DNA from 2 places in the Oceanobacillus sp. E9 genome. Region 1 is predicted to be linked to the other one. Evidence: riboswitches for the same ligand, from Rfam matches in the RefSeq annotation. Region 1 holds a riboswitch; the other holds the start of a gene.
What was found. A riboswitch is a leader RNA that binds a small molecule or an ion and turns the genes downstream of it on or off. The one in region 1 is predicted to bind S-adenosylmethionine.
Positions count from the first base shown of each region.

Region 2: it holds a riboswitch for S-adenosylmethionine, as region 1 does, so the genes downstream of both, AQ616_RS11795 (Fur-regulated basic protein FbpA) here and AQ616_RS00835 (LLM class flavin-dependent oxidoreductase) in region 1, are expected to answer to the same signal.

Region 1 covers NZ_LSNA01000001.1:188,776-196,583, forward strand. Annotated here, with positions in the region: gene AQ616_RS00820 (DEAD/DEAH box helicase) at 1-555, opposite strand, end outside; gene AQ616_RS00825 (MFS transporter) at 625-1,815, opposite strand; gene AQ616_RS00830 (ATP-grasp domain-containing protein) at 2,016-2,960, opposite strand; gene AQ616_RS00835 (LLM class flavin-dependent oxidoreductase) at 2,974-4,029, opposite strand; SAM riboswitch class I at 4,110-4,219, opposite strand; SAM riboswitch class I at 4,344-4,451, shown strand; gene ssuE (NADPH-dependent FMN reductase) at 4,544-5,095, shown strand; gene AQ616_RS00845 (superoxide dismutase family protein) at 5,297-5,881, opposite strand; gene AQ616_RS00850 (DoxX family protein) at 6,054-6,566, opposite strand; gene AQ616_RS00855 (ABC transporter ATP-binding protein) at 6,826-7,758, shown strand; gene AQ616_RS00860 (ABC transporter permease) at 7,751-7,808, shown strand, end outside.
Region 2 covers NZ_LSNA01000007.1:438,932-446,739, forward strand. Annotated here, with positions in the region: gene AQ616_RS19440 (hypothetical protein) at 1-28, opposite strand, end outside; gene AQ616_RS19245 (IS3 family transposase) at 172-297, opposite strand; gene AQ616_RS11775 (CynX/NimT family MFS transporter) at 655-1,866, opposite strand; gene AQ616_RS11780 (hypothetical protein) at 2,019-2,315, opposite strand; gene AQ616_RS11785 (hypothetical protein) at 2,435-2,734, shown strand; gene AQ616_RS11790 (HAD-IIIA family hydrolase) at 2,731-3,270, shown strand; SAM riboswitch class I at 3,372-3,472, shown strand; gene AQ616_RS11795 (Fur-regulated basic protein FbpA) at 3,548-3,748, shown strand; gene AQ616_RS11800 (GNAT family N-acetyltransferase) at 4,292-4,810, shown strand; gene AQ616_RS11805 (class I SAM-dependent methyltransferase) at 4,824-5,543, shown strand; gene AQ616_RS11810 (HIT domain-containing protein) at 5,571-5,900, shown strand; gene AQ616_RS11815 (ZinT family metal-binding protein) at 6,056-7,057, shown strand; gene AQ616_RS11820 (DUF998 domain-containing protein) at 7,455-7,808, shown strand, end outside.

The sequences.
Region 1 (7,808 bases):
CTTCGTAAATGAAAACGGTTCTTGATCCTGTACCGCATCTAAAAAAGAAGCTACATTTCGAACGACATAACGATGTTGTTCTCCCGTTTTTATTTCTAACTGTAATCGTCGATCATACGTCCAGCTTCCTATATACTCTACCGACATTTCTGATTTAGAATAATTCTCTTCTTCTACAGCATCTAACGGGGTTAAAATATTACTCATCGCTTCAATAAACCTGCTCGAGCGATAAAAATTTGGTTGTCTTATGGACGTACCTCCATTTTTTTCTATAGCTGTTATAGCAATTAATGTTGCTACAATATGCTTACAAGAACCAAATGTTTCAAAAGCAGGACAATCACAAAATGTATCAATGGAACCTTTCTCCATATCAGTTAAACCAATTTCAACAAAATAATCCTCTGAACCTTGTACTGTCGCAGTCCAAACATTATGGTTACGATCAAATACAACGTCTTTTACTTGGTCATTTTTATAATAGGTTAATCCCCGCTTATAAAATGCAGAAGGAAATAGTTTTTGTATATCAATATCTTTAATACTTTTCAAAGCTTATTAACCCACCTTTTTTGACCGATTTCTTCTATTATATAGTAAAAATACCCATTTTTATACGAATTACGCAAGTTTCTCTTTCGATTTAAGCACTATGAAAATATAAATAAGCATTGAAATTACAATTGATCCTGCTGCAGTTAAGTAAATCGAAGCATAGTTAAACCAGGAAGCAATTTGTCCAAACAAAATTGCGCCAATCCCTACTCCCAAATCAAATGAAGAGAAAAACGTTGCATTAGCCATTCCTTTCCGATCATTAGGTGCTTTATTTACAGCCCATGCTTGTAAAGCTGGTTGGACCGCTCCGAATCCTAATCCAAAACATCCAGCTGCCGTCAATAGAATAGCCGTACTAGGTAACCAAGATAACAGCAACATGGAAACAAAAATCAATACTGCTGCTGGTAAAAATATATATTTATGTCCTTTCCGGTCATAAATTCGACCAGAAAATGTACGAGATATCATAATAAAAATAGCAAAAATCAAGAAATACAAATGAATGCCTTCTACTCCTTTTTCCATTGCATGTAAGGGTAAGAATGTAGCAATTCCTCCAAATGCAAATGTAATAAAAAATAAGAGAATGGAAGGTTGTATAGCAGATTTTTCAAACACATCAAATCGAGCTACTTGTGTTTTATGCGGTGATAAATTCACTTTTTTATAGTGAATTTTCAAGGCAAATAATAATGCAATTAAACCAAATACTGCACAAAATAAAAATAACTGACTAAACGAAATAATACCAGCTAATGTTAATCCTAGGGATGGACCAAATGCTAATGCAATATTTCCTGATAAACCAAAATAACCCATACCTTCGCCTCGACGCTTTGGCGGTATAAGATCAGTTGCAACAGTTCCACCGGCAGTTGTAGAAAATCCCCAGCCGATTCCTTGGACAATACGAATAATGACAAGTAATACAAGACTTGCTGTAAATGCATAAGCTCCCACAGATATGACAAAAATGCCTAAGCCTAACAAATAAACAAATCCTCTTCCCTTCGATTCTAAAGCATGCCCTGCATAGGGACGAATCAGTAATGCTGAAAATGTAAATATACCAACAATAATACCGACCATTTGATCACTACCGCCAAGTTCTTTTACAAATAATGGAATCGTTGGTAATGTCATCTGGAATCCTAGGAAAATAAAAAAATTCGCTATCCAAATAAATAGAAAGTCCCTAGACCAAATTTTCTCTTTACCCAAGTCAGTTTTAGTATTTACTTCTTGCACCATAAAAAAACTTCCCTCTATGTTTAGTTAGATTACGATGTTATTATACAAGAATTTTTTAATAATTAAAATCAATCGACTCTCCTAATTTTAGAGTTACTAATTATTCGGTTTATGAAATATCTAACAAAAAAACGAGCAATCATTTTGTCTTGTTACCAAGATCCAAATCATTGCTCGTTATCTCTACATCTTCTCTTTTACTACTTAACTTTTAGTTGTTCTAATTCTCTTTCTAAAAATTTCGCAACTTCCAACATTCCGTAAGTTCCATAGTTTTCTTCTGCTTCTGAATTATAATTTGTGTTGGTATTAATATCGTACGTAAAAATATTTCCATTCGCATCTTCTATAAATTCGATTCCAGCGATTTGAATATCATTTGCTGCTAAAACTTTCTCGTATTGTTCTATTATTGGGTGATTAAATCCTTCCCGAACTTGAAATTTTGCAGGTTTTTCAGGTTCTTCTCCAGCTGGACAAAATAAGTCTTCCACAGAACAAGCATCTGCTGGACATAGCTCAAATCCTTCTGAAGTATCCACTTTCACAGCATATACAAATTTCCCATCTACAAACTCACAACGTGTAATATAAGACTCTGGAGAAACAATATATTCTTGCAATAACGTTACACCATCTATCGGTTCTTCAAAATTACTACTATTCACATACGATTGAAGAGCTTGCGTTGATCGGAATAATTGTACACCTAATCCCTTTCCTGCTCGGTTATGCTTGGTAATAAAACTTTTTCCTTCAAATTGTTCTGCTGCTTTTAAGATATTCTCTTTTCCAACTGCTACAGCTGTTTTTGGCGTTTTTACACCAAACCTCTCAAGTTCCAAGTATTGTTGAACTTTACTTACTTCCAATTGTAGGGCACGGCTACCATTAATAACCTTTCTTTCATGAAACTCTAACCACGCTAACACAGCATTTGTAAACTCTGGCGCAAAACGATTTCCTCTTGTATGAGAGGATGCGCTCATGCGATTATAAAATATTCCCTCTGGTGGTTCACTCAGTAAATCTATATGTCCTTCTTGAAGTAACCAATCTTCATAAGGAAGTTCTAAATCATTAAATCGTTTTATAAGATGTTCTGTCCATTCCATATTTTCATGTAAAACATAAATTTTACTCATTATCATGACTCCTTTAGTGTAACGTAGATGTCTTCTTTCTTAATTCTTCTACTTTCGGCATCACTTGCTTAGCAAATCGTTCCAACTCTTCCAATTGAGGGGAGCATTGTAGTAATAGCTGATCCAAACCAACTTTCTCATATTCTATTATTCTTTCTGCAATTTGTTCAGGCGTCCCTACAAGATTCGGACGTAACCCTCTGTTCGAAACAGAATAATCTTTTATTTGTAATTGTTGTTCTAATTGGGATTTAGAAGTAAAATCTTTCATTCCTGCATATCCTTTTTCGTCTTTTATTGATGTAATTCTTTCCAACTCTTGTAATGCTTCTTCCTCAGAGTCTCTACATATCACGTAGGCAGCCATACTAAATGATTGCAATGCTTCCTTATCGAGATTATTTCTCCGATTTTTCATATTACCTATTTTTTCTTGAATTTCTTCTACTGTTCCACCATGCATCACATATGCATCGCATAAAGTAGAAATTACTTGCTTCCCTTTTTCACTTTCTCCCCCAGCATATAGAATTGGATTCGGTTGTTGAATAGGTTTTGGTGCTAACTTCGTATTCTCTACCTGATAAAATTTCCCGTAGTAAGAGAAGGTACCTTCCGTCCAAAGTCCTTTTAAAACCTCTAGGAATTCGATTGTTCTATCGTACCGCTCATCATGTTCAGTGAAGTCTCCACCATATTGTTTCGCTTCTTCTGACCACCATCCAGAAACAACATTTAGCGTGAATCTTCCTCCACTTAATTGGTCAATATTAGCAGCCATTTTCGCAATTACTGCTGGATTGTGATATATCGGTCTAACCGCTGTCATAATTTCAATTTTATTTGTTACAGCAGCTAACCCGGCTGCTGTTGTCCAAGCTTCTAAAGAATTCGCTTCTATCCCTTTAATATCATTTAAATATAATTCAGCAATTAATGTCGTATCATAGCCCCATTCCTCAGCATGCTGAATTACCTGTTTCGCATATTCAAACGTAGGAGGCATCTGCTCATCTTCTACATTACGAAGCCAACCTCCAAAAATCGGCAACCAAAAACCATACTTCATTTTCATCCCCCATGTCTATAGTTGTAATAATACTAAAAAAGCCCTTTCCTTAGATAAGAAAAGAGCTCTGTCACCGTCTTCTCTTATCTACCAAGCATAAAAATGCTTGATGGATTTGGCACAGTATTCAAACTAGAACCTGTTGCCGAGGCTTCTGTGGGCCATGTCCCTCCACCTCTCAGGATAAGATATTTCATTATTTAGTTTGTTTCAACGATAATAATACAAGCTGATAGAATTGTCAATTAAATTTCCTCACAAAACAAAGTTGACTTATCGGGATTGATATATTAGAATATATAAAAAATTAATACATCTTATCAAGAGAAGCCGAGGGACCTGGCCCGTTGACGCTTCAGCAACCTCTAATTTCATTAGAAAGGTGCTACCTCCAGCAAGTTATATTTCTTGAAAGATAAGAGCCCAGATTAAAAAAAATCCGCGACGCTCTTATTTGTTAAGCTTATCGCGGGTTTTCTTATATTCTAATTTATTTTCAAAGGAGATAGGTAAAATGAACAACATTGTGACATTGTCCGGCAGCCCCTCCGAACTATCTAGGTCAGAAAAGGTCTTACATTATTTAGGTGATCAACTAATCCAACAGAAATTTTCTGTAACCCATATTTCTGTTAAAGATGTGCCGTATGAAGATTTATTTACAGGGAATTTTCAAAGTGCGGCTATTAAGAATATAACCCAAAAAATCCAAGTGGCAGATGGTGTCATCGTTGGTTCTCCTGTCTATAAAGGAGCATATTCGGGTGTTTTGAAAGCTTTAATTGATCTATTGCCCCAGGATGCACTTAAACACACACCAGTCTTACCAATTATGACAGGGGGCAGCCCTGCACATTTATTAGCGGTTGAGTACACATTAAAACCTGTTCTCGCAACTTTAAAAGCACATAACCTCAAAGGATTATATTTTTTAGATGAACAAATAGATAAACAACACGAAATCCCTATTATCGATAATAATATCTTACAACGAGCAAAGAAACAGGTGGACTATTTTGCACAAATGGTTGAAGGAACTTCGACACAAGCATTAACAACTTATTGAGGAGACTTTAATCAATGAATAAACGAATTTCTTTAACGTTTTTGATACGATGTATCAATACTGGTCTATGGAGACATACCCAGGACCAATCTCATATATACAAATACAGTCTTCCACCAAACACAATTATAATAAAGTAGAAAAGAGACTAGGAACATTTATTCTTTGTCCTAGTCTCTTAAAGTTTAAGAATGGAATTAATTATTCTCCTATTACACCACACGCAATACGATCTCCTGCGTCACCAGATGGTTGAGACCTATAATCATCTGGACCGGAATGAATCATTAATGAGGTTCCTTGCTCTGTATACAATGTATTCTCCGTATCAGCTTGTAAAGTCACCATTGGAGCATCAACTTCTGCCTGAACGGTTCCGTCTTCATTTACGGTGATGTTCTCTAAATCACCTGCATGAGGTCCTTCTGGATGATTAAATCCGTGCTTAGCATTTGTTGGGTTATAATGCGAGCCAGCTGATTCAAAATCTGGCAATTCACATTTACCTACTTCATGAATATGAAAACCATGTTCTCCTGCTGGTAAATCTTCACCCTCTAATGAGATATGAACTCCTTCTTCACCTTCTGTTAATGTAGCTGTTCCAACAACTTGTCCTTCGTTATTTTCTAGTGAGACTAAAACCTCTTCCTCTGCAGTTGCATTCGATTCTACTGCTTCCTCACCCTTATCCTGATTTTCTTGCCCTGTTTGATCATCGTTACATGCTATCAGTAACAGGGTAATTAACATAAACGACAATACATATACCCATTGTTTTTTCACTATGTTTACTCCTTTCGTTGAAGATATGAATATATAATTATTACCTATATCTATCATTCACAACTTAGCTTAGATTTAAACGCGAAATTTGGCATAATATGTAATTGTAAAATCCATTATAATTATTTAAAAAACTCCCAAACTATTCGTTTGGGAGTTTTAGATTCCTATTTTAAGCAGCTACTGTTGTTTTATTTTGTTTCTGTTTTCTATTTTTCCAAGTTTGTTTCATATATGGCATTACCCAACGATCTAATCCGTATTTACCAGCATTTGCTCCAGCTACGATGATGAAGATTGTCAGTAACACCATCTGTGCATTGGTGCTGACTGTTCCACTAAATAAGAATGCGAAGTTCATGGTGATACCCATTAAAGCAGCGAAGTTTGTGAATAATCCAAGAATTAATGCTATACCTACTAATACTTCTCCCCACATTACTAAAACTGTAAATAAATCGGCATTTGGTAGAGCAACTGCTTCTAAAAAGGCACCCCACCAAGCTTGAACTGTTGGATGTTCACCACCAGTTTGAGCAACAGCTCCTTGCAAGAATCCACTCGCATCAAATTCTCCCCCCATTAATTTACCTAAACCACTGGTTAACCAAACATAACCTATATACACTCGAATAATTGTCCATAACCCTGCAGCTACTTTATGATTTCTAATAAAATTCATCATTGCCTTTTCACTCCTTATTTGGAATTAAATGAATTAATAACATTTGTTCAACATTTCACATATTGTTTTATAGGATATCCTTATCACACTTTTATAATAGCACCTTCTTGTTATTGGAACCACATTTCGTGAATGTTTTCACATATTAGTAACAAAGTAGTGAATACTTTTTGAACAATTAAAATTAAATTGAAACTTTTCACATAAGTAAAGCGTACTTATACTATCGATGAATAAATTCAATCAAGGAGGTAATTGAATGGAGCCTTTATTACATGTTCATAACTTGAAAAAGTCTTTTAAAGATAAACAAGCTTTAAAAGGAATTTCATTCGAAGTTCACCGTGGTGAAATCATGGCTATTCTTGGTCCTAATGGTGCAGGAAAATCTACTACAATTCGTAATATTATGGGAATTATGTACCCTGATAGTGGAACTGTTCAGTTTAATTATAATGGGAAAGGAATACCTAAAAATAAAATCGGATATTTACCTGAAGAGAGAGGATTGTACAAAAATGTAAAAGTCATGGATATTCTATTATATTTAGCAGATTTAAAGGATTATCCAATTCAACAAGCAAAAGAAAGAGTACTTTATTACTTAAAAAAATTTGATTTAGAAGGAAAAGAAAATGTATCTATAGAAGAATTGTCCAAGGGGATGGGACAAAAAGTACAATTCATTGGTTCAATTATCCATGAACCTGATTTATTAATTTTAGATGAACCTTTTTCAGGATTGGATCCGGTCAGTCAGGACATTTTTAAAGACGAGATCTCACAACTTGCCGCTAACGGAACAGCAATCTTACTTTCCTCTCACCAAATGAATTTGGTAGAAGAAATGTGTGATCGATTGTTTATGATCCAAAACGGACAAAAAGTAATATATGGTACATTAGATGATGTGAAAAAACAATATGCTAACTTTAAATGTACAATTTCAGGGAAAAATAGCACCGAACAGCTGCAAACAATTCCTAACGTTGACCGAATTGAACAAAATGGAGATACGACTATTCTCCATCTTAATCAAGATGTAAATCCACCTCTTTGGTTACGTCAATTACCTGAGGATTTACATATTTCAGAACTGAAGCTTAATCGTATCTCACTCCACGAGATATTTATTGATATCGCTACCAACCAACATCTAATAAAGAAAGGAGAAGGTGAGATTTATGTATAATGCTTGGAAAGTTGCCAAATGGGAAATAAAACGTAATCTAAAGAATAAAA
Region 2 (7,808 bases), on a different contig from region 1:
TTTGACAACGCGGTGGCTGAAGCGACATTCAAAAAGATCAAAACAGAATTTGTATATATACAGTTAAGATAGTAAGAAACATACTAGGTATTTTTCAAAGAAAAAATAAGCATTGGTATGTCAACACTAAAATGGACAAAAAGTTATAGGGGTAGATGAGATGTTTAAATTTCACTTTAAATAACCTAGCGTTCCATGAATTCGAATGTTATTACACCAATGAAAATAATCATTAAGTTCAAGAACAAGATGTTCAAGAGAAGTGAAATGAGCTCCGTCCATAGTAGTATGCTTCAGTTATTAATATAAGTTTACAAGCCCTCATTTTATCTGTCCGATTTAGTGTAGCTTATCCAAAGGTACCTCATAGGCGAGATGAGTGCCCAGAATTAGAGGGTGCAGGAAAGTATGGTAACTTATAGGCGAGATGAACGCCCAGAATCAGAAGGAATAGAGAAATAAGGTACCTCATAAGCGAGATGAGTGCCCGAAATCAGATGGATCAAAGCAGAATGGTGCTAATAGACAAGATGAGTGCCCGGAATTAGACGTTACATGGAAATCTGGTAGCTCATTGATTGGTAGGGAGATAATCCGTTTGCTTAAGTAAAAGAACTACCTTCCGCTTCAAAGGAAGGTAGTTCCATTCATTATTTATTCAAATTTAATCTTTTCGTTTTTCCCCGCGATGGTTCCGAGTATTGCTATACATAAAGCAACAATCATTAAAATAACCAAAGGAATAGTCCATCCATTGGTCCATTCTGAGATGAAACCAAGTAGTAATGGTCCAAGTGCAGCGACCATATAGCCGACCGATTGTGCCATACTTGATAGTTGTGAAGATTGAGCCACTGTTTCTGTACGAAGAACAAAAAACATCATCGCTAGACTAAATGCTGTCCCAGCACCGACTCCAGTTAACAATAAGAAAGCTATAATTAAGTTAGATGATGATGTAAATGTTATTCCAAGCAGTCCACTAAAAAATAGAAGTCCTGCAATGCATCCAATTATTCGTTGATTATTCATTTTTCCTGCAATGATTGGCGCGACAAATGTCGTTGGAATAATTCCCATTTGTAAAATTGCAATAAACCAACCTGCGTCACTTTCAGAAAATCCTTTTGCTAATAAGATATCTGGAAGCCAAGTAAACAGACTATACGGAATGAATGATTGAAAACCCATAAAGAATGTTACTGCCCAAGCTATTTTCGACTTGAATAATGCAGTAGGAGGTTGGCTCTTTACATCTACAAACACCTTTTTCCGTGATGAACGAATCATGGGTAGTCGTAATAATAATATAATTACTGCAATCAAGGAAATGACGCTCCATACTTGCATTGCGTTGCGCCAATCCAATGAAGGAAAGGAAGTAATAGGGACAGATATTCCTGAAGCCAGCGCTCCAAATAAATTCATGGTTACAGAATAAATACCAGTCATAAGTCCGATACGATATGGGAAGCTTGATTTGATTAGTCCTGGCATTAGTACATTTCCCACCGATATTGCTATCCCCAGAAGCAGTGTGCCGAATAGCAACATGGATATATCACCAATTGATCGAATATATATACCTATGGATAATACTACCATTGCCATTAATAACGTAAATTCCATTCCTAGTTTTCTAGATAGAGTAGGAACAAATGAAGAAAAAATTCCAAATGCTATTAAAGGTAATGTGTTAATTAAACCGATCATGGCATTTGTTACCTCTAATTCATTTCTAAATATTGGAATTAATGGGCCAACGGAAGTGATGGGGGACCGTAGTGTTGAAGCTATGAAAAGAATCGCTAAAATTAATAGAAATGTATAATAACGCTGTTTTGTCGAATTTGAAATACGTTGCATGGTGTTTCTCCTTATGATTAATCTTCGTTAGCTAATATATCAAAAGTTAATTATACATAAATTGATCATAAGGAGAAAGATAAAAATTATTGATTATTTATTCTGAGTTTTAAAGGATTTAAGCCAAAAGGTAACCAAACACATATTACAACTTATGGTAAGTATGGGGCAATGACTAACATGATGATAGAAATTGATATTAAAAAAGTACTAACTGTTTTTGATAATTTTACATTTTTATCACTTTTATAAAATCCAGAGAATTGTAATTTGTTCCGATATAATACAAAAATAGAAATAATGATACCAATACCAGCAATTAATCCTCCATAATAATTATCTAATTGAATACCGATGGATGAATAGATAAACATAATAGCTTTATTGAAAATAAATCCCAATAGACCAAAAATTATGAGTATACGGATGATTTCTAAAGTGAATTTCATTTTCGGCTCTCCTTAAATAGCTATAAAGTTCTACAATAATCTAAATTGAGTATTTATTAAAATTTTGCGTCTATTATAAATAAATCTACGTCTATTTAATAAAAGGGGGAAAACTAGCAATGGCAATATTAAATCTAGCAAGTGTAATATTAGGGATAATAGCATTAATTCTTCCCGTTATCAATCTATTATCCACACATAAACATAAATTGAAAAAAATTATTCTAATGTTAGTAAGTCTAAGTGCATGTTCTATTGCAATATGTTTTCAGTTATTTTATCAGCATCACCTCGTGAAAATTCAGGATTGGTCAGCTTTAATGGATGTTTCAGGTAGCACAGTTTTGATATCTGCAATACTATTGGCTTTAACGGTTACTTTAAATATTTCTTCCATTTTTGGGATGAGGGAGTCATGATAAACAAAAAGCTTGAAGCAGTGTTTTTAGATAGGGATGGGACCATTGGTGGAGATGATAAGGTACATTATCCAGATGACTTTAAGTTGTTTACGAATTCGAAAAAGAATATAGATTATCTTAAACAATTTGTTCAAGTGTTTTCATTTACCAATCAACCAGGTATTTCATTGGGAGAGGCGAGTAAAGAAGATTTCTATAAAGAATTAATGGGATTTGGTTTTGATGATGTATTTCTATGTCCACATCATCATAAAGAAGGCTGTAAATGCCGAAAACCTAGTACTGGTATGTTAAAAGAAGCTACTTATAAATATCAGTTAAATTTAAATAACTGTGTTGTAATTGGCGATAGATGGAGTGATATGGTAGCAGCTTCCAAAACAAATTCAGTAAAGATATTAGTAAAAACAGGGGCAGGAATGTCAACGCTTCATGACCATTTTGAAAAACTAAAAGAAATTGAACTTGATTTTGTTGCAGAGAATCTTACAGAAGCAGTAAACTGGATTAGTAATCGATATCACCTATCATAGAAAAATGAATGAAACAAATCAATTTATGATATATAGATTGCAGAATTAAATCGCAGTAGACAAATCGGATTAATGAGTTTATAATTAAGTTTATAAAAATATACTTATCAAGAGAGGTGGAGGGACTGGCCCGTTGAAACCTCAGCAACAGAGTGCATCTATCTGTGCTAAATCCTGCAAGCATTAGCTTGAAAGATAAGTTGAGGTTATCGTAATATACAAATTCTCTCTTCTTATCTTTGCCATGATCATACTTATAGAAGAGGAGGATTTAAATATGGCTTTCTGGAATGAAGATGAATCAGAAAGAAGAAAAAACGAATTAATTGAGAAATTAATTGCATCTAATCATTTTAAAAAAGGGAACAAACATCTTTATGAGCTTACTACCGCAGAGTTAGAATACGAATACTTTAAGCTTCAATTTAATGATCACCCACATGCTGGTAAAAGTGCCATTCATTGGGAGAATTTCTAACTATATGTTGATAAAAACATCACCCTCGCATTTGCGAGGTTTTTTTATTCCATTTTTACATCAAATGTATTACTCATAGCAAATTACTTAATTATCAATTACTTTTACATAGATAGTGTCTATTCCGACTGGCGGACCAATCTCTCTGACTTCTCCAGTAAATCCGACTTCAACTTTATCACTTACTTCAAAAGTAATTTCTTCTTCTACAGATAAATCAACAGTTACTTGATTTCCAGAATTTAAAATTGACCCTTTAGTTACTTTAACAATAGCAATATCATTGTTTATTGTCTGTATATTTCCAATAAGGCTATCCTGAGTTTAAAATTTGGCATTTCGAATGTTATTAATAGAAGTGCTATCACAAGAACTGGAAAATACTAACATAAATATTATACTGATGTAATTTATCATTATTCTAAAAATCTTCATATACAATCACACCCCTAATAGATATTATATATTATTAAATGAATGAGAATTATGTATTTTTCTGAATTGAATGATAAAATGGAGTGTAGTCTGTTGGAGGTGACTGGTATGCAAATAAACTTTAAATCAATACATAGTGAAGAGGATGTTAACTTAATTTCCACATTATATAGTAAAGTTTGGAGACAAGATTCTGAAGGGATATTCCAACGAATAAAGAAACATATGGACTATGATGGTTTTCAAGGGCATATGATTCTATCGGAAGAAAATAAGTTAATTGGTTTTGCTTATGGTTATTTTTCATTGAAAGGTCAATATTACCATGATCTTATTGCTAATCATCTGAATCAACAGGAGTATCAAGATTGGCTCTCCAACTGCTATGAAGTTGTTGAAATAATCGTGGACTCATATTATCGAAAGTTAGGATATGGAAGAGAATTATTAGACAGTCTGTTAAAAGGTGCCAAAACAACTACAGCAATTTTGACAACACAACAAGATAATATGACTGCTATACAATTTTATAAGAACCAGCATTGGGAACTAGTAAAAGAGCAATTTTATCCAAATGAAGATGGAAAAGCATTTGTGATTTTCGGTAAGAGACTAAAAAGACAGTAAAGCGAGGTAATATATGATTCCGCTAGTTTATGATCAATTAAATAGGTTTGGTGAAGACGATACATTTTTTCTTTCCCTATTAAAAGAGATAAAAGGGAAAAATCTAGCTGATCTAGGTTGTGGAACAGGAAGGCTCACCTTACATTTTGCTAAAGCAGGATTTGATATAACCGCAATCGATCCAAATAAAGAAGCAATTGAGCTTGCTAAGACGAAACAAACATCCAATCAAGTTGAATGGATTATTGGAGATAGTGGGGATCTAAAGACAAACACATATGATGTGGTGATTATGACTGCAAATGTTGCGCAAGTGTTTCTTACAGATGTGGATTGGGAGCAAGTAACAAGTGATGTTTTTCGTTCATTGAAAGAAGGCGGTTCTTTCATATTTGATACACGTAATCCAAAGGCTGAAGTGTGGAAAAAATGGATGGCAGATAAAACACCCGATATTGCAACACATCCTAAGACAGGAGAAGAATTAGAAATTTGGACCGAATACGATGGAATGGACGAAAAACAAATATTTACGTTCTATGAAACTGTAAAAAGTGTTAAGTCTGGAGAGGTTATCCAACGTGAAAAACTGCAATTGCGATTTCGTAATCAAAAAGAAGTAAAGGTTGCCTTAGAAAAATCAGGATTTTCTGATGTTAAATGTTATGGAGATTGGGAATTAAAAGAGGCAAGTGAAGAATCATCATCATTTATCTTCTATGGTACAAAATAATGATCAGAAAATATGGAGGGGGAGTATATGATGGAAGATTTTTATTGTGATGAAGTTTTAAGTGGTAATACGTTAGTGGAGAAGGTCGTGGAAACAGAAAATGTATTAGCGTACCATCATACAAATCCATATTGGCCCACTCATATAGTTGCCATCCCGAAAGTTCATATTGACTCTCTTCTTTCTTTGGAAGAAAAAGATAATGATTTATTATTGGAGTTGTTTTTTGTAATCAAGCAGGTTGCAACTATGGTAAAGGAAGAAGATGGCGCGTGTCGTGTCATTACAAACCTAGGTAATTATCAAGATTCAAAACACCTTCATTGGCATATAATATCTGGAAAGAAATTTAGATAATAATTGTTTAGTTTAAAAAAAACGAAAGTCTCAGGTAGAGACTTTTTTTATTTTATTTAAAAATTATCTTGACGGTCATATAACTGCTATGTATAATTTAAATCGTAATCATTACGAGTCGTAACTGTTACGATTTAATAAAGGAGAGAATCATTATGAGAAAAATATGGGGAAAGAGATTTAGTGTTCTATTACTAAGTCTACTATTTATAATGGGCTGTCAATCAGCAGATGATAATTCCGAAGAAGGAGCAAATGCTGAAGAAGAAAATGATCATAATCATGAGGTAGAGATTGGAGATGCACCAGAAAAAGTAAATATTAATGGAGTATCTGATCATTATCATACAGGTGATTTAATCAAATTAACTGCAGAGCTTGAAGAAGATAGTGAATTTGATCATTGGCATTGGTACATAAGAGATTCATCCAGTGATGAATGGGAAGCAGTACCAGAATTAGATGATACGAAATTTTTTGGTGATGCGGAAACTGATGGACAACAAATTATAGCAGTATTGTTTAATGATAATCATGAACCTTATGCTCAATCAGAAGTTATAGAAGTTGTAATAGATGATCACGGGCATGGACATAGTCATGCGCATGATGAAGAATCTGAACAAATTTATAATGGTTATTTTGAAGATGAACAAGTAGAAGATCGTACTTTAGGAGACTGGGAAGGCGATTGGCAATCTGTATATCCATTACATCAAAATGGTACACTAGATGAAGTCTATGCACACAAAGCTGAAGAAAGTGATGACATGACAGAAGAAGAATACAAGGATTATTATGAAACTGGTTATGTAACTGACGTAAATAGAATTGTCATTAATGGTAATGAAGTAACTTTCTTTGAGGGAGAAGAAGAACAAACTGGTGAGTACCAATATGATGGGTATGAAATTTTAAATTATGAAGCAGGAAATCGAGGAGTAAGATTTATATTTAAACTAGATGAAGAGTCTGAAGGCTTACCAATTTATATTCAATTTAGCGATCATTCAATATTCCCAACTGATTCTGGACATTTCCACCTTTATTGGGGGGATGACAGACAAGCGTTGTTAGAAGAAGTCGAACACTGGCCAACATACTATCCATCTGAAATGAGTGAAGAAGATATCGTTCATGAGATGATCGCACACTAATATATTTGCAAGCAAGTAGAGAATCCGATATTAATTGGGTTCTCTTTTTTAATCAATTTCATATTAAATGGTGATCAGTTTAATTTTCTTTGCAGACGGCAGCTTTTTAGCAGGCACGGCTTTAACTAACTAGGTTAAAGAAAACCACTTTTCCTACTGGATTTTCAAGCTCTTTTTTTCTGACCACGAGTCGTCGTCTTCCAATACAATCAAAGCCAAGTATTTCCTATAATCCATACTAAATTTATTCATATGAAAATATAAAAGGAAAATAGGATATGAATATAGAAATAATACTTAGTACCGATTAACAACAAACAGATCTCTTTAATTTTATTAAGTAAAACTTAGGATATTCTGCTTGTAACAAACGGGATAAATATAAGGAGTAATTGGAATGAAAATCTCTAAAAATGTTGGTATAACAAGTTGGATTCTTACTTGTATGTATTTTGTAATTGAACCTTTTTTTGTGATGTCTTCCATCGCTCCGTATAGTTTGATGGATCATGCAATGAGTGATTTGGGAGTTACGAGTTGTGGCGAATATACCTATGCTTTAGCAGCTTATGATATTTGCTCTCCTTATCATTTTTGGATGAATATATTATTTATTGTTAACGGGATTACATTTTCAATAGGGATACTATATCTTTCTCAACAGCTAGAACAAAATAAAAAGAATCGGATAGGTACTATTTGTTTATTGTTATTAGCATTAGGAAATATTGTTTCTGGATTTATTCCTGCA